Mariniflexile sp. TRM1-10: one gene and its partner. Each later gene encodes a partner of the first gene's protein in a complex. Links are inferred from orthologs where the notes say so. Each region holds a gene or a part of one and is shown on either strand. Other genes may lie near its edges. The genes, in order: tsaB and tsaD.

Region 1 (9,697 bases):
TTATTAACTCCAGCATTCTTCAACACATTTTTCACGGTGCCATGTGCATAAAAATCTAAAAAATGGTATGACACTCCTAAGTCTATATTGAAGTTAGTCTCGTTCTGCACAACGCCATCTATTATAGGGTCTGGTCCATCAAACAAAAAAGAAGTTTCATCTAATTTATACTGAATAAACCCGGCACTCAAACCAAAAGAGAGCATATTTAAATCGGTTTCCGTTCTAGAAAACATAATGTGATGTGCATAGGTTGCATAAGCGCCAGATTGCGAATGGTACCCGTTGTTATCGGTGTACAAAATACCTCCAATGGCAGAGGGCGAATCTCCAATGCGTCCATTCATGCTTAATGTTAAAAGCTTGGGCGCATCTTCATGCCCAAACCATTGCTGGCGTGCCGTTAACCTAATCTTGGAACAGTTAGCAATACCCGCCATCGACGGATGAATTAAATAATAATTATCGGTGAGGTAATCGGTATATATCGGTAAGCCTTCTTGCGAATTTACACTATAAGCGAACAAAACGCTTACTGCTACCATGAAAATATTTTTTAACTTCATAAGTTCACTCGAGTTGGTTTGCTATTGCACAAACGCTTTGGTTATAAAGAGACTGTTTAAGTTTTATCCTTTGGCTCTTTTATGTGCCTTTTTCCGCCATACTTCAGCTATTTTTCGATCCATAGCTACGTACCTCTCCCTCGCGGCAGCCCGGCTCCTTCGCTAAAAAGGTCTCCCAGACCTTTTTTATACGCTCGGCCCTGTCTGACAAAAAAATACCCTATAAAACATTCCAAAAACAAAATTTAAACAATCTCTAAAAAATCATAAAAAAACAAAGCGTAAACTTTGCACTTCAATCTCTTAAAAAGAGACAACAAAACTCAAATATATGGATATCTAAAGTTTTCTTTTAGTATTTTTGTAAAAAATTAGCTGAAATGAATACTTTCAAGGTTTCTGTACGGGAAACATCAAATAACGCCATCATTAAATTCGAACTAAATGCTTTTATAACCAAGCATCAAAGTTTTGAATTTGACAATATAGATGAAGCTAAAGCATCGCCTTTAGCGCAACAATTATTCTACCTGCCTTTTGTAAAAAAGGTATATATCTCTGGTAATTTTATTGCTGTAGAACGTTACGGCATTGTAGAGTGGAGCGATGTTCAAGACGAAGTGGCCGAACAAATTGAAGCCTACTTAAACGATGGTGGCATTGTGATTGAAGAAACTGCCCAAGCCAAGAAAGTCCCTGTTACTGTTTATGCCGAAAGTACGCCAAACCCTTCGGTAATGAAGTTTGTGGCTAACAAAAAGATAGTAACGGCTCTTTTTGAATTCACATCTATAGACGAAGCAAAATTGTCGCCATTAGCTACAGAGCTATTTCATTTTCCGTTTGTAAAAAGTGTTTTTATTGACGAAAACTATGTGTCTATTACAAAATATGACATGGCAGAATGGCAAGATATTACTATCGAGCTACGTGAGTTTATTAGAAGCTACATTGAAAACGGTAAAGATGTCGTATTACCAAATGCTGCAGAAACTTTAAAAAAATCGACTACACAATTAGATACGCAATATGAATCATTGGATGATACTTCTAAAGAAATCATTAATATTTTAGAAGAATATGTTAAACCTGCTGTTGCGAGTGATGGTGGCAACATTCAATTCATATCGTATGATTCCGAAAGCAAAAACGTAAGTGTGATGTTGCAAGGCGCTTGCAGTGGCTGTCCATCTTCAACTTATACCCTAAAAAGCGGTATTGAAAATATGCTAAAGGAAATGCTAAAAGGCAAGGTTGAAACAGTTGAAGCCATAAACGGTTAGTTGAACTCGTTTAAACTTTTCACAATTGGCTAAAAAATTGTCATTTTGCACTCGCTTTTTGTCTTTTCCTCGTTCCATAGCCCTGCTATGCAACTTAAAAAAGCCTTCAATCGAGCGCAAAACGACTAATTTTCGCTTCAATTAAAAAAATTTAAACAAGTTCATTGCATAAATTTTATTAACTTTAGGTTTTTCACTTAAATTTTTAAAATCATGTCTGTATTGAAAGTTATTGAAATTTTATCTGACTCTACCGAAAGCTGGGAAGATGCGACTAGAAAAGCTATAAAGCACGCCTCAAAAAGCGTTAAAAACATTCGATCAGTTTACGTACAAGACCAAAGCGCCACTGTAAAAGATGGTGAAATAACAGCGTTTAGAGTAAACCTAAAGATTACTTTTGAAGTAAATTAATTTATATTGAACTTATCTTGACTTTTTCTATTTCCTAAAACCTGCCTGCCGGCAGGCAGGAATGGCTAAAATTCGTCCATATTTCGTTTCTTTTTTTATGCAAAATTTTTAATAAAAAAATGACCCTTTTAACAACCATTTTAATTGTTTTTGTTGCGCTAGAGCACTTCTATTTTTTAATATTGGAAATGTTTTTATGGACCACCCCAAAAGGCATTAAAACCTTCGGATTAAAATCTAAAAATTTTGCCGATGACACCAAAGTATTAGCAGCCAACCAAGGTTTATATAATGGTTTTTTGGCCGCTGGCCTGATATTTTCAATCATTCAAAAAGACATCCAAATAGCTGTTTTTTTTCTAATTTGCGTAATTATCGCAGGTATTTATGGGTCTTATTCCACAAAACAGATAAAACTATTTTACGCACAAGCAGTTCCTGCCATCGTCGCTTTGATTAGCTGCTTTATATAAGGAACCCATCTTGACTTTTATTTTAAGACTGTTTGCTTGTAAAGTTTATAACTTTAAACCCTAAATAAATTATAAATACAATTATGAAATTTGAAAACATTGACACTGAAAAGTGGATTGAATTAGCAATTGAATATGGACTAAAAATAATTGGCGCCATTGCCATTTGGATTATTGGCTCGTGGATAATTAAAAAAATCCTGAAGGCAACCCGAAAAGTAATGACAAAAAGTAGTTATGAGGAAAGTCTTCAAAAGTTTCTAATAAACCTTCTTAGTTGGGGATTAAAAATATTGCTGATCATTACCCTTTTAGGCACTTTAGGTGTACCCACTACCTCGTTTGCTGCCATTATTGCCGCAGCAGGTTTGGCTATTGGTTTGGCGCTTCAAGGTTCTTTAGGAAATTTTGCCGGTGGTGTTCTAATTATGATCTTCAAACCCTTTAAAATAGGTGATGTTATTGAAGCCCAAGGCGAAATTGGTGCCGTAAAACAAATTGAAATATTTACCACAAAATTAATTGGGCTCTCCAACAAGGAAATAATCATTCCCAATGGAGCTTTATCTAACGGAAACATTGTTAATTACACTACAGAAGGAACACGACGTGTCGATCTCGTTTTTGGTGTTGGTTACGATTCCAATATTAAGATAACCAAAGAGGTTTTAATGACTGTTTTAACAACGCATCCTAAAGTATTACAAACCCCGGAACCTACCGTAAATGTATTAGCTCTGGCAGATAGCTCGGTAAATTTTGCCGTAAGACCTTGGTGCAATGCGGAAGACTATTGGACCGTTTACTTTGAAGTGACCGAAAACGTAAAAGAAGCGCTTGATGCTGCTGGTATTGAAATTCCGTACCCACATCAAGTTGAAATTAAAAAGAATGCTTAATCCATCTCCTAAATCCGCTCCCAAAGGAAAAGGACTTTAGTTCTTATTGGATTTTAAAGCCACAAAATCTTTTAAATAATAGGGCTCAAAATAAGCGACATCTTCAAAGTCGCTTATTTTGTATTTAGTATAAGCCAACATACTCATCTCGCTTGCCGATGGTAATTTATCTTCAATAAAAACAGCGTTGGGGTGATTGATTATGGCTTTTGTTTTTTCAACACCATTACCGACAAAATACACGTTGCCTTTATATAAATATTCTACAAAAGCGTTTTCATCTAAAATTTGCGCTTCGGTTTCTCTAATTTCTTTATAATTTGAATTAAAAATTGCTGCATATACTTCCAAACGTCTGGCATCTAACATGGGGACTATAATACCATCATTACAATCTACCTGATGCGCTAAGGCTTCTAAAGTTGGCACAGAAATTAAGGGTTTATCTAAGGCAAAACAAAGTCCTTTAGCTGCCGATACACCGATGCGTAACCCTGTATAAGAACCAGGACCTTTACTAATAGCTATCGCATCCAACGCTTTTGAAGTGATGCCTCCTTCTTTTAAAACAGCATCAATAAACACATGTAAGCTTTCGGCATGCGAATAGTTTTTACTGTTATCTTCTTTTAAAAACAGTGTTTTTCCTTCTTTTGAAAGTGATACCGAACAATTGGTTGTTGCTGTTTCAATATTAAGTATTAAAGCCACATTAATTAGTTAAAGATTTTCCCATGTAAAAGTCTAAAACTTTTGTCTTAAAAACAAAATCATACTTAGCATTTATTAAAGATGCTTGGGCATTTATTAAACGTATGCGGGCTTGGTCTAGTTCAAAAGACGTCATACTTCCAATATTAAAACGCTCCTGTGAATTTTCAAATGATAATTTTTGAGCTGCCAACGATTTTTTTGCAGCTTCAAAAGCTTTAAATGCCGCTTGCGCATCGGTAAATGCGCGTTGTATATTAGACTCTAAATCTAATTTTGCTTGCTCTAAATTAAGCTTACTGTTTTCTTCCTGTATTCTGGATTTTGCTACGGCTGTTTTATTTTGAAATCTTGAAAAAATGGGAATATTTACATTCAAATTAAAACTATGCGACTTTTGATTGTTTAACTGTTCTAAAAAAGCATCTTCATTTTGAGTTAAATTTGTATAAAACGCATTGGTATTAAAACCATATCCTATTGACACACTTGGTAAGTAGCCACTTTTAGAAATTTCGGTATTTAACTGTGCATTTTCGATGTTTTTTTCGGCAATTTTAATCTCATTTCTATTTTCTAAAGCAAAATTTAAAACTGGTGCAACGTTAGTATATAATAATGCTTCCGATGGACTTTCTATATTAATAACTTCAACATCAAACCCTTCGAAAGGCACTTGTAGTAATTGTGATAAGGTTAATAACGCCAAGGTTACGTTATTCTCGGCTATGGTTACACTTTGTGCATCGGCACTTAATGTAGCTTCGATATCATAAATATTTGCTCTAGGTTGTACGCCAGCATCAACCAAACTTTTAACTTGCACTAATTGCTTATCACTAAACTCATACTGTGCTTTGGCAGTGGCTAAATTTTCTTTGTTAAACAACACGTTCAAATAGGCATTTACTACGTTTAAAGATATGTCATCTTTAATTCTATTCAACTCTAATTGACTCGTTTCTAGATTTAATTTTGATTGTTTGTAGAGATTTGTTAACCTAAACCCGTTAAATACCGTTTGACTTGCTCCAACTCCAAAACTAGAACTATGTGATGTTCTATCTACAATCACTTGGGTGTTACCAATATCTATACGCTGCGTACCAACACCGACATTATGCCCCGCACTGGCACTAACTCCTGGTAAAAAGTTACCTTTGGCTGCGATAATATTTTGTTCGTCGGTAAGTAAAGCATTTTCACCTTGTTGTATTGTAATATTATTTTCTAGCGCATGGTTTACACAATCTTCCAATGTCCATTTTTTACTTTGTGAAAAAGAGGTTGTAAAAACCAAAAGTGTTAATACGAGTATAAAAAAGCTGTTTTTCATTTTAAATATATAAATAGGCATCATTTTATCTTCCTTGTTCTTCATCTTCATTGTCTTTTGAAGCTTTGTTCCACACTTTAATTTTATCGCCTTTTTTAACGCCTTCGGTAATTTCTACATTGATACCATCGGACAATCCCAAAGTGACATTTTGCTTTTTGTACTTACCTTCACTTTCCAATATTTCAACAAAAGGCTTTTCGGTAATTCGGTTGTATTGTAGCAACGCTTCCCTTATAGCTAAAACACTGTCTTTATTTTCTATATCAATTTCGGCATTGGCGCTGTATCCTGCTCTAATATTAGTGGTTTTATCTAAAGTGACATTGGCTTTAACGGTAAACTGAACAGCACCATTTTCTTCAACACCTCTGGGAGCAACAAAGGTTAGTTTTGCAGGGAATTCTTTTTCATTGATGGCTCCTAAAATAACTTTTATTTCTTTGCCTTCTTTTAATTTCCCAACTTCAGCTTCATCTACTTTACCTTCAAAAATCATGTGACTCATATCGGCAATTATGGCAATGGTAGTTCCTGCATTGAAATTATTACTTTGAATGACTTGATCGCCTTCACGCACAGGAATTTCTAAAACAGTTCCTGAAATTTGTGCTATAATATTGGTATTTGCCGAACTTCCGCCAGAAATAGACCCGCGTTTTATAATTTGATAATCGTTTTGGGCTTGACTGAGTGTTTCCTTAGCTTGATTAAATGCCAGTTCGCTGTTTTCAAAATCTTGTTTGGAAATAACGCCTTTTTCAAAAAGCGATTTGTTTCTTTCGTATAACACTTTCGCATTATCATACGATAACTTAGTTGAAGAAATACGACTGCTGGCACTTACCAAACTTTGTTCGTTTGGCACAACTCGAATCTTTGCAATTAAGTCACCTTTTTTAACCACATCGCCTTCTTCAACAAGAATTTCATCAACTATACCAGAAATTTGAGGTTTTAGCTCAATTTCTTCTTCAGGATTTAATTTACCTGTTGCTACCGCCTTGGTGCTTATGGATGTATAAAAAGGCTCTTCAACTTTAAAATCTTCAATGGCTTTAGAGTTGGCGTCTTTAAAATATTTTAATACAAATGCTAATAGTATGATGACAACTAATACTAAACTGATTTTTACTGTTTTGTTCATTTGGTTAATGTTATTATTTATTCTTCTCTTAATGCTTCTATTGGTTTTATACTGGTTGCTTTAAATGCTGGAATTAACCCTATTAAAGTACCTAACACGACTAATATGATAAGTGCAATAAACACCACCGCTATAGATACCGATGCGTTAACTATGGCAGCATCGGACCCTTGACCAAAAGCAGCATCCAATCCAATTAGAATCCAACCTCCGGAAATAATTCCGAAAATACCTGCTACTAATGTTAAAAAAACGGCTTCAACTACTATTTGTCTTTTAATTTCAAACGGTGTGGCACCTAAGGCACGACGTACCCCAATTTCTTTGGTGCGTTCTCTCACGGTTATTAGCAATATATTACCAATGGCAAAAACTCCTGCTATTAGGGTAGCGATACCCACAAACCATGTTAAAAACTGCATGCCTGTTAAAAAACCTGTAACTTTCGCAAATTCTTTTCCTAGATTAAAACTTCCAAAAGCACGTGTGTCTTCTGGGTGGATATTATTTAAGTTTTTAAGCAATAATTTTGTGTCTTCTTCAATTTGTTTGATGTCGTATTCTGGTTTTCCGGTAATCATCATCCAACCAATTCTATCGCCTTGATTGTATATTTGTTGAAACGTTGTGAATGGTATATGGATATCTGTTGATGGTCCCATATTCATATTACTCACTTCAAAAATGCCAATAACCATAAAGTTTATACCATTAATATCTATATAGTTACCAATGGCACCCTCCCCTTTATCAAACAATTGCTTATAGGCATCTTCAGATATGACGGCTGTTTTTTTATTATCATCAATGTCATTTTGATTGATAAATCTTCCGTGAATGAGTTTCTTCTTTTGTAATTGGTCTAACAACGGATAATCACCAGCCATTTGAAAACTTCCTGAAAGAAAGTTTCTTGTAACATTTGCCGATTGCTGGCTTCTTGGAAGTACAAACTCAATACCTTCTACGTTTTCTTCAACTTTTTTGGCATCGGACAACGTTAACCTTACTTGCTTTCCTTCTTGAAACCCTTTAAAAGGTTTGCTGGTATTTTGACCCCAAACAAACACACTATTGGTTGCAAAACTACCAAACAATCGGTTAAATGAATTTTCCAATCCTCTTGCAGAACCTAACAAACCTATTAACAATAAAATGCCCCACCAAACACCTACCATAGTAAGGATTGACCTTAGTTTGTTTTTACTAAAGCTATCGAAAACTTCTTGCCACGTATCTCTTTCTAATAAAAATTTAAACATGCTTAGTCGTTTCTTAATGCTACAATTGGTTTAATTTGCGATGCTTTTTTTGCTGGCAAATAGCCCGCTATAGCACCTGCGGATATCAGTGTAATGGTAGCTCCAATTACCAAACTGTTACTTACACCTGGGTCTTTAATGAAATAATCTTTTAAAACAGGTTCTGCTAACTCGACAACCCCAACACCTATCAGCAAGCCAACATAGCCTGCAATGGCGGTTATGATTATGGATTCTATTAAAATAATGGATATAATTGATTTTGGCGACGCCCCTAATGCTTTACGAATACCTATTTCTTTGGTGCGTTCTTTAACTATAAAAATCATGATATTGCTTATTCCCACAATACCTGCTATTAAGGTTCCAAAACCTATTACAAGTATAATAACCGTTAAGCCGAATGTCATTTGGCTAACTGCTTTAGTGCCTTCTGCCATGTTATGAACTCTTACCGCGCGTTGATCACTACTTGCTACCGAAAACCGTTCTTTAAGTTTTTTGCTAAGTGTGTTGCTAAACGCTAAAGCTTCATCATAATCCAATTCTGGATTGTAGGTTAAGTTTATTTGATCTATATAATCATTATTACCATACACCTGTTGCGAAGTTGTTACGGGCATGTATATAATGCTTTCTTCATGATCGCCTCCATCATCGGTAAAAATCCCAACGACTTTATATGGGATGCCACTAAGGTTTATATACTTTCCTAAAGCTGTTGTTTTTAAAAACAAATCTTCTTCGATTTTTTTGCCAATAACCACAACTTTGGTTCTATTAACTAAATCGGTTTGATTTATATAACGGCCTTCCTGTACTTGGGTTTTTTCTAAAAACTGATGGTCTGGATGAACGCCCCTTAAACTGTAACTCCCTTGTTCGTTTCTAAAAGAGGCCTGTATGTTGTTATAGATTCTGGCGGTAATATATTCTACCTTGTTTCCAAATTCTTCTTTTATATAATTGAAATCTTCATTTTTGAATTGAATTTGCCTACCTGCCTGAAACCCTTTATTTGCCTTAGTTGTACGTCCAGATTGTATAAATATAGAATTGCTAGCGTCATCGACAAAGGCTTCGGAAAAAGTGTTTTGTAACCCGTTGGCGATACCGAAAAGAATGGTGAATAGCAAAATAGCAAATGCGACGGTAAAGCCAGACAATAAACTTCTGGTTCTATTTTTATTGATACTTTGAAATATTTCTCGCCAAAGGTCTAAATCAAACATACTGTTGGGCTCTTACCTGTGTTACTTTTTTGTCTTCCATAATGACGCCATCGCGTAGGCGCACAATTCGTTTACACATATTGGCAATATCTTCTTCGTGGGTTACCATTAAAATGGTTTTACCTTCATCATTTAATTGCTGAATAAATGCCATAATTTCGTGTGAAGTTGACGAATCTAAAGCACCTGTTGGCTCATCGGCTAATAATAACTTAGGATTTGCAGCTAAGGCTCTGGCTATGGCAACACGCTGGTTTTGACCTCCCGATAATTCTTTCGGCAAATGGTTTGCCCAATTAGCCAACCCTACTTTTTCTAAATGAAACATGGCCAACTCTTGACGTTCTTTACGTTTCATACCTTGATAATACAAA
Region 2 (9,745 bases), 2.3 Mb from region 1 along the record:
TATTTTGATAACGAGGTGAGTACGGTGTTTGATGATGAAGATACAGGTGAATTAAACATTACGCTTAAGAGTGGTAAGTTTATAACCGCCAATGCCATTGTATATGCTATTGGTACCATTCCAAATATTGAAATTGCTAGGGAAAACGGTCTTGTTTGCAGTCGCGGGGTGAAGGTAAACCAGCATTTACAATCGTCTAACCCAGATATTTTTGCCATTGGTGAAATTGCCGAATTTAACAATCAGTTATTCGGAATCACATCGGCAGCCGAAGAGCAAGCCAATATTTTAGCAAACTTTATTGCAGGCGATGTTAGTTGTGCTTATAACGGTTCGGTTTTAATGAATATTTTAAAATTCAACGACCTAAACTTGTGTAGTATTGGTAATATAGATGTCCCTGAAAATGACGATTCGTACGAAGAAGTTATTTTCACAGATATATCAAAACGCTACTATAAAAAGTGTATCGTAAAAGACGATTTGTTAATAGGTGCGGTTTTAATGGGCGACAAAAACGAATTTGCCGAATTTAAAACTATGATTGAAAGCAAAATCGAAATGTCCGACAAACGTAACACCTTATTACGGGGGGCTTCCAACACCGTGCCAGTTTTAGGTAAGTTAGTGTGTTCTTGTAGTCAGGTAGGTGCGGGTAATATTGAAGAAGCTATAAAAGGAGGCTGTACAAACTTTACTGAGCTATGTAATAAAACAGGCGCAGGTTTAGGCTGTGGAAGTTGTAAAACAGAGGTTAGGGAAATTCTTAACAACACAAAGATATTAGCATGAGCGAATCGTATAGATTGATAGTAAATGGCGGTGTACTATCTCCAGGTGAGTTAAAGTATATTTGTGAAGCTGCCGAAAGTTTGGGCTTAAGCGCTATTTCGTTTGGCTCCAGACAGGATATTATTTTTCCCGAACCTATAGATAAAGAAAAACTAAAGACTTTCAATAAACTACAAATTGTGGCGCCAAATCATGAGCGTATTGAAAACATCGTGTCATCTTATGTGTCGTCAGATATTTTCCCAAGTACGTCATGGCTTACTAGTGATAGGTATTTATATGTTTTAGAGCAATTTAAACACGAATTAAAATTACGGGTTAATATAACCGATCCCAAACAGCGTTTAGTGCCGTTGTTTACCGGGCATATCAATTTTATAGCTTCCGAGCATGAAGACTATTGGTATTTATACATCAGACTTCCAGAATGGAAAAAAACAGTGATGTACCCAGCACTTATTTATAGTTGGGATTTAGATAAGGTGGAGTTGGCTATTGAAAATATGTTACAGGAAGAACCAGAAACTATTGAAACCATTTTCGAGTTGGTTAGCGATGCGATAGACACCAATAACAGAACCGTGGATTATCCATTAGAAGTGCCATTTTACCCGTTTCCTTACTATGAAGGTATGAATAGAATAGGTGACAAATATTGGTTAGGGCTGTATTGGCGTAACAACCTATACGATCTCTCTTTCTTAAAAGCCATGTGTGATCTATGTGCCGAAAACAAAATAGGAAAAATATCCATAACCCCTTGGAAATCCTTTATTGTTAAGGGGATTCCAGTGCAAGCTAAATTACAATGGGAGAAATTTTTGGGTAAATTTGGTATCAATGTACGCCATTCCATGCTCGAACTAAATTGGCATTTGCCAGTGAATGATAAAGATGCTTTAAGCCTAAAAAAATACTTGGTTACAAATTTCGACCAGAACGATATTAGTACCTATGGTTTAACATTCGGACTCACCAATTATGCCAGTAATGCCTATTATTTTACATCGGTTGTTATCGAAAAGAACAAGCAACCCGAAGCGTTAAATGGTTTTACAATTCGTGATACCTACAACTTATTATACGCTAAAAATTTCGACCCTAATACGCGCGACTACATCATGCATGTGCAAGATATTGATAAAGTGGAATTACCGGGACTGTTAATGGAATTGAGTCAGTTGTATTTTGATCAATTAGGAACTGAACGCGAAGAGGTATCTATAAAAGATGTAAAGAAAGAAAGTATTGAAGAAGAAGTATATCAATGTAAAGATTGCTTAACGGTTTATAACGAGGTTTACGGTGATATTACTCAAAACATCCCTCCAAATACTTCTTTTGAAAGTCTTCCAGAAACTTATGAATGTTCACTTTGTGAGGCACCAAAAAGCAATTTTGAGAAGAAGGTTTTGGTTAAATAAACTGTTTCGTTATTTCGTATAAAGCAATATTGGTAGCCTGAACCACATTCATACTGCTATTTAGTCCGAACATATCAATATGAACAACAAGATCTGAAATATTTAGAATAGCTTCTGAAACCCCAAAATTTTCATCACCAATAACGAGTGCAATGGGTTTTTCTGTTGAAAATTTCAATGTATGAAGCGGTTTACTTGTAGATGTGATTTCGAGCGATATCATTTGATAATTTGCTGCCTTTAAATCTTTAACCACTTTTGAAGCCGATTCGCAAATTTCAAAATCCACCACTTTTTCGGCAGCCCTAGATGTTTTTGTTATTTTTCGTCCTAAAGAAATACCAGCACCACAAAGTATGAGTTTTTCAACCCCGAAAGCATCGGCAATTCTAAATAAACTGCCAATGTTTGGCGCATTGGTAACGTTATCACACACCAGTGTTATTGGAAATTTACGTTTTTTAAAGTTGGTATTGTAGTGGGTTAGTTGCATTTTTTAGTTGGCAGTTTTCAGTAGCAGTAATCAGTAATCAGTATTCAGTAATTATTGTTTTTTTAGCGGCTTTGTGAGAATCGTAAATCGCAATTTTTAAATCAACTCTCAATGTTCAAACGCATATTTAACAATATTTGCACCCATTTTCAAGGCTTTTTCTCTTACATCGGCGGGATCGTTATGCACCTCGGGGTTTTCCCAACCATCGCCCAAGTCGCTTTCAAAAGTAAATAACAACACCAATCGGTCTTCAACATACATACCAAAAGCCTGCGGACGTTTACCGTCATGTTCATGTATTTTAGGCAATCCGTTTGGAAATTTATAAGCAGTATTAAAAATTTCGTGGTTTGAAGGAAGCTCTATTAATTCCTTATCTGGAAATACTTTTTTAAGTTCTTTGGTAATATAGGGTCGCATCCCGTAATTATCATCAATATGTAAGAAGCCTCCGGAAATTAAATAGTTACGGAGGTTTTCGGCATCGGTTTCACTAAAAAACACATTCCCATGTCCTGTCATGTGTAAAAAAGGAAACTGAAAAATATCCGAGCTTCCCACTTCTACATCTTGTGGTTTTGGGTTTATTTTTGTGTTGATGTTCGTATTGCAAAACGCTATTAAGTTGGGTAAAGCAGTCGGGTTGGCATACCAATCACCACCACCTTTGTATTTTACCACTGCTATTTCTTGCGCAGATAAAGTTAAAAGTAGAAAGTTAAAAGTTAAAAGTATGATGCCCTTTTTCATCTGCTAATTTTTATTGTTTTAATTTGGCTATGTTTCGACAAGCTTCATTTACTACCTTCTTTGCAAAATATATTTTGCATCTTGCTAATACTCAGTACAGGTTTTGAACACCCTGAATAATTATCCTCGCGTGTAAAAATGACACCCAAGACCCAATACCCAAGACCCAAGACCAAAAATAAGAGGCAAATATGAATTGACTTTCCCATAAAGTTGACAAAATAGTTAAAATTAAACATAAACCTCATTTACAAAAGCTACTGAATGACACGCCACGATGGCTGCTGTTTCAGTTCGCAACCTGGTGTCTCCCAAAGTTACGGGAATAAACTTGTTTTTTAGGGCCATTTCAATTTCTTTGCTGCTAAAATCGCCTTCGGGCCCAATTAAAATCGTGATGTTTTGTTTGGGTTTAAGTTGTTGCTTTAACGATTTTCTATCGGTTTCTTCGCAGTGCGCAATAAATAAATCACCATTAAAATCTTGCTTAATAAAGTCTTTGAAATTGATAGACTCATTTAGTTTTGGCATATAGCAACTCAGCGATTGTTTTGTTGCCGATTGCAAAATTTTTTCAAACCGTTCGGGCTTAATTATTTTACGTTCGCTGTGGTCGCATATAATAGGGGTGATGGTATCAATGCCAATTTCGGTGGCTTTTTCTAAAAACCATTCGTAGCGGTCGTTCATTTTGGTTGGTGCAACGGCTAAATGCAAACTGTAATCCCGTTTCGGTTGTTGGGATTTTGAGATAATCGTTACAACACATTTGTTAATATTAGGAATGGCAACTTCGGCAGTAAATAGCCAACCGTTGCCATTTGTAATATGTAAGGTATCGCCCGTATTTTTCCGAAGCACTTTTACAATGTGCTTGCTTTCTTCTTTTTCAAAAGAAAATTGCGTCGTGTTTTCAGTGATGTTCGGGTTATAGAAAAGTTGCATTAATTTATGGCTTCAACAATTTTTAAGACTTTAATTTCTGAAATTTCTTTTGGTTCATGCGTTTTTAACACCACATAATACCAGTTTTTTGAAGGAATGTCAATCGTAAATATAGCATTCAAACTATGATTTCCATTGATGATTTCGTTTTCAAAATCGGGGTACATATCGCCTTGTGCAAACCATCCTAAATCACCACCTTTATTAGCATTTTCATCCATAGAATAGCGTTTTGCTAAAAAATCGAAAGGCGCACCATTTTTATATTCGTTAATTATTTTAGTTCTTAAAGTATTCAAATCGGTTAAGCTATATTTTGTACCGTCTAGATAAATATAAGCAACACGGTAATTAGTGGTTTTTGTTTTTTCAACCACTTTATAGATGGTTTTCTCAAAATTTGTCTTTACGGTTTTTATGTCACCTTTAGAAAGCCCAAAAAGTTCTTTAGCAAATATGGTTTTGTGCTTTTCTTCATTAAAAGTAATCAATTTATTTTCTTTGAAATTTTTCAATTCCAGATAGTTGGTTATTTGCTCGGGCGTTTCAATAAATTCTAATTCTTTTTCGGTTGAATTTTGGGCATTTAAAAAAGCAGAAATGCTAATGGTTACTGCAAAAAGTAGGTTTTTTGTCATAATTCGGGTTTTAAATTTAGTTCCAAATTTAAAATTATTGCCCGAACATATAAATGGAAAAAAAATAAGTTTTTAAGAATGTATTGTTTACAACTTATTTATTTTTCTTAGCAAGAATTTGTTTTAGAGTTGATGCAATTAAATTGAGGATTAATAGAATTTGAGATAGAAAGAAAATTGTAAAAACTAATATAATAAAAGTGTTTTCGTCTAGCGAATCATAAAATAGAGGAAATTCACTTTCTGTTTTAATCTTATTAAAATACCATATGCCTATTATAAATACTAAAAAACACCCCATACTTATAATGAGATGAATTTGAGTTAAACGCAAATAAAGCTTTAAGGTTGTTTTATCTAGAATCCAATAAGCAAAACCAATGATTGAATATATGATTGCAAATATTATAGAAATATGAAGATTTGAAATTACATAATATGTATCATGGATGTTTATAACAATACCATCATCATTTGTTCTAAAATATAAGCCAATAATGAATATGATGAGGGCAACAAACCAAAAAAGTTTAAACGAATTCATGGTTTTAAATGTTTCATTTTAAAATATTCGTATTAGTAGCTAAAAATTAAATCTTCAATCTAGCCGAAGCTGCTATATTTTGTTCAGCAAAATCGCCTTCTAAATATTTCAAATACCCTACAATGGCAATCATAGCGGCATTATCGGTAGTAAATTCAAATTTAGGCACATAGGTAGTCCAACCAAATTTTTGTTCCCCATCCTTTAGTGCTTGTCGGATGCCCGAATTTGCCGAAACACCACCTCCAATAGCAATGTGTTTAATGCCTGTTTGTTTTGAGGCAAGCTTTAATTTGTCAATTAAAATTCCAATAATGGTGTATTGAATAGAGGCACAAACATCGTTCAGGTTTTCTTCAATAAAATTAGGGTTGGCTTTGGTTTCATTCTGAATGAAATACAGAATAGCCGTTTTTAGCCCTGAAAAGCTAAAATTCAACCCATCAACTTTTGGTTTGGTAAATTTAAATGCTTTCGGATTTCCTAATTTGGCGCGTTTATCGATTTCCGGGCCTGCAGGATAGCCTAAGCCCAAAATTTTTCCACTTTTATCAAAGGCTTCGCCAACAGCGTCATCAATAGTTTCACCAATAACAGTCATGTCAAAATGGTTATCAACCCTAACAATTTGGGTATGTCCTCCCGAAATGGTCATTGCTAAAAACGGAAAAGGAGGTTTGTTAAACCCGTCTTCATCAATAAAATGTGCCAGAATATGACCTTGCATGTGGTTCACGTCAATAAGTGGAATATCCAACCCGTAAGCCAACGATTTTGCAAACGAAGTTCCAACCAATAACGAACCCATGAGTCCAGGGCCTCTAGTAAACGCAATGGCATGTAATTGCTCTTTGTTGATATGAGCTTTTTTTAATGCCTGAGCTACTACCGGAACAATGTTTTGTTGGTGGGCTCTGGAAGCTAATTCGGGTACTACGCCACCATACTCTTCGTGTATGTTTTGGTTGGCAATAATATTACTTAAAATGCGTCCGTTGTGTATTACGGAGGCCGCAGTGTCGTCGCAAGAAGACTCAATTCCTAGAATATAAATATTTTGTTCAGCCATTAATTAAAATTAGGCATAATAATTGTTAATTTTGAAAAGAATAAAAGTCTAGCGCATTACTTTTATTCGTAATTGCAAAGATAATGCATTCCTAATAAATCAATAACTTAAAAAGTATCAAAAAGGCTTTTAAAATAGCATATAAAATAGCAGCTATATTGTTGCTTATTTTCATCATTTTGGTGTTGATACTTTCTATTCCTGCTGTTCAAACAAGTCTTGGTAAATACGCCACAAAACGTCTTAACGACGAGTTTAAAACCAACATAAACATTAGTAGGGTTAGTTTGCAACTGAATGGTGATGTAGAGCTTAAAAATATTTATATAGAAGATTATAAGCAGGATACGCTAATAAATATAGCCGAATTAAACACTTCTATTATCAGTATTAATAATTTAATTAAAGGTGAATTAACTTTTGGGGATGTTGATATTCAAGATTTAATTTTTAATATTAAAACCTATAAGGGTGAAGCAGAAACTAATTTGGATGTATTTGTTCAAAAATTTGAAGACGATAATCCACGAAAAAGTCCAAGCACCTTTTTATTATCGTCTAGCGATGTGTCTATTTATAATGGTATTTTCAGGCTCCTTGATGAAAATAGAGAAACTACAAAATTATTAGAGTTTACGAAGCTTAATATTAATGCCACTAACTTTTTAATTAATGGTAGCAATGTTAGCGCCCGGATAAATACTCTAGCGTTTAAAGATAGTAGAGGATTGGTTATGAAAAACATGATGACCAATTTTAGCTATACACTTACCGATATGACATTTGCTAATTTAGAGGCTAAAACAGAGCATTCAGTATTAAAAGGTGATTTAAAGTTTTCTTATAATAGAGAAGATTTACAATATTTTACCGATAAGGTTTTGGTGACTGCAAGCTTTAAAGATTCCCATGTTTTTTTAAATGAAGTTAACGTATTCTATAACGAGTTTGGGAAAAATCAATTGGTTAAATTAAGTGTTGATTTATCGGGAACTTTAAATAATTTACAAACAACCAATTTAAAGCTAAACTCTGGTAACTATACAGAAGTTGATGGGGACATATATTTCAAGAACCTTTTTAATGAGGAAGAAGGAAACTTCTATATGGATGGAAATTTTAGAAATCTATCTTCTACCTACAATGAATTAAAAGCATTATTACCCAATATTTTAGGAGCTTCCATTCCTTCTTCGTTCAATAAGCTAGGGAAATTTACTATTGTAGGAAACTCGCAGGTAACAGCTGCTTCTGTTATTGCCAACATTCAAATAGATACCGACTTAGGATATGTAGATTCCAACTTGGAAATCTTAAAAATTAATGATATTGATAATGCCTCTTATAGTGGAAATGTAGCCTTTGAAAGTTTTGATATTGGAGCCTTTTTAAACGATCCTACTATTGGAAAAGCGTCATTGGATTTTGATGTAAAAGGATCTGGTTTTACTGCTAAAAATCTAGACACACAAGTAAAAGGCGATGTTTACGAAATAGAATACAATACGTATAATTACACAGGTATAAAAGTGGTAGGAAACGTTAAGAATAGAATTTTTGACGGAAATCTAGTGGCAAATGACCAAAATTTACGATTAAACTTTTTAGGACTTGTAGATTTTTCCGAAGCGGTTAAAAAATATGATTTTGAAGCGAAGGTTGATTATGCCAATTTAAATGCCCTTAATTTTATAAAAAAAGATAGTCTATCTTTATTTAGCAGTCATGTTAAAATGAACATGAACAGTAGTAATCTTGATGATGCCTACGGAAAAATTTCTTTTAAGAACACCGTTTATAAAAACCAAAACGATACTTATTATTTTGATGAATTGGATTTAACCTCAAGGTTTGAAGACGATGTTCGTTTTATAGAAATTAAATCACCCGATGTTATAGAAGGCGAACTTAAAGGACGTTTTATAGTAAAGGATATTAAAAAGCTGTTCGAGAATTCTTTAGGATATATTTATACCAATTACATTCCACATAAAATTAAAACCAATCAGAATATTGATTTCAATTTTAAAATTTATAATAAGATAGTTGAAGTTTTTTATCCTGAAATCGAGCTAGGAAAAAATACCTATATAAAAGGTCGTGTTGAAAACGATCAAAGGCAATTTAAATTCACGTTCAAATCGCCTCAAATTAAATTGCTTGATTATTTTGCTAACAATATTGAGCTTCAAGTGGATAATAGTAACCCACTTTTTAACACCTACGTAGAGGTCGATAGTTTAAAAACAAAATATTACAATGTTTCCAAATTCAGTTTGATTAATGTTACAGTCAACGATACCTTGTTTATGCGCTCAGAGTTTAGGGGCGGAAAACGTAATAATGATATTTTTAATTTAAGTTTCTATCACACTATTAATAAAGAAAAAGAGTCGGTTATTGGTTTTAAAAAATCCGATGTCACCATAAAAGATAACACATGGTATATTAATGAAAAGAAAGATAAATTCAATAAAATTTCATTCAATAATACCTTCACAAAATTTAATATCGACAAATTAGTAATAAACCATAAAAATGAAGAAATTAGGTTTTCGGGTTTTATAAAAGATTCTACACAAAAAGATTTAAAACTCGATTTTAAAAATGTTGATCTTGCTAAAATCATTCCAGAGATAGATAATTTAAAATTAGCAGGAAGCGTTGATGGAAAGCTGGATATATTGCAAAAAAATGGTAGCTATTTACCAAATTCGAACATTGTTATAGATAATCTTAAAGTTAATGATATTGAATTCGGTTCTTTTAACGCCAATATAAAAGGTAACCAAAACTTAACCAATTACAATGTAGATGTTACCATAAAAGACGATGTTAATAAATCGTTCAGGGCCATTGGAGATATTAGCGTTAATGGAAAACAATCAAACATTGATGTAGATTTTGAACTTAACGAATTTAATATACAGCCTTTAAATCCATTTTTACAAGATGTTTTAGCCAATATTAGAGGGTTAGCTACCGGAAAAGTAAATGTTGTTGGTAACTTAAAACGTCCCACTATTAATGGTGATCTTGTGTTAGATAAATCGGGGTTTGGTATTCCGTATCTCAATGTCGATTATC

What was found.
Region 2: the proteins of tsaB (region 1) and tsaD are in contact, whole or in part, in a solved structure (PDB 4WQ4), measured with the Escherichia coli proteins. The link is inferred for Mariniflexile sp. TRM1-10 from one-to-one orthologs.

The regions. Positions count from the first base shown.
Region 1 is NZ_CP022985.1:2,285,013-2,294,709, reverse strand. The notes cover bases 2,510-5,351. They hold tsaB (tRNA (adenosine(37)-N6)-threonylcarbamoyltransferase complex dimerization subunit type 1 TsaB), read right to left. Parts: upstream 4,347-5,351; coding sequence 3,672-4,346; downstream 2,510-3,671. Other genes in these bases: CJ739_RS09760 (TolC family protein), read right to left, coding at 4,348-5,351; CJ739_RS09770 (mechanosensitive ion channel family protein), read left to right, coding at 2,820-3,635; CJ739_RS09775 (DUF1304 domain-containing protein), read left to right, coding at 2,510-2,736. In the rest of the region: CJ739_RS09790 (PorP/SprF family type IX secretion system membrane protein), read right to left, coding at 1-566; CJ739_RS09785 (NifU family protein), read left to right, coding at 947-1,849; CJ739_RS09780 (dodecin family protein), read left to right, coding at 2,063-2,263; more of CJ739_RS09775, read left to right, coding at 2,383-2,509; more of CJ739_RS09760, read right to left, coding at 5,352-5,727; CJ739_RS09755 (efflux RND transporter periplasmic adaptor subunit), read right to left, coding at 5,708-6,829; CJ739_RS09750 (ABC transporter permease), read right to left, coding at 6,847-8,091; CJ739_RS09745 (ABC transporter permease), read right to left, coding at 8,094-9,323; CJ739_RS09740 (ABC transporter ATP-binding protein), read right to left, coding at 9,316-9,697. UniProt on the Escherichia coli protein: Required for the formation of a threonylcarbamoyl group on adenosine at position 37 (t(6)A37) in tRNAs that read codons beginning with adenine.
Region 2 is NZ_CP022985.1:4,551,098-4,560,842, reverse strand. The notes cover bases 4,648-7,537. They hold tsaD (tRNA (adenosine(37)-N6)-threonylcarbamoyltransferase complex transferase subunit TsaD), read right to left. Parts: upstream 6,659-7,537; coding sequence 5,636-6,658; downstream 4,648-5,635. Other genes in these bases: CJ739_RS18720 (translocation/assembly module TamB domain-containing protein), read left to right, coding at 6,817-7,537; CJ739_RS18730 (hypothetical protein), read right to left, coding at 5,140-5,589; CJ739_RS18735 (peptidylprolyl isomerase), read right to left, coding at 4,648-5,045. Outside these bases: CJ739_RS18765 (nitrate reductase), read left to right, coding at 1-792; CJ739_RS18760 (rubredoxin domain-containing protein), read left to right, coding at 789-2,216; CJ739_RS18755 (TrmH family RNA methyltransferase), read right to left, coding at 2,209-2,709; CJ739_RS18750 (DUF4159 domain-containing protein), read right to left, coding at 2,818-3,462; CJ739_RS18740 (16S rRNA (uracil(1498)-N(3))-methyltransferase), read right to left, coding at 3,694-4,407; more of CJ739_RS18735, read right to left, coding at 4,407-4,647; more of CJ739_RS18720, read left to right, coding at 7,538-9,745.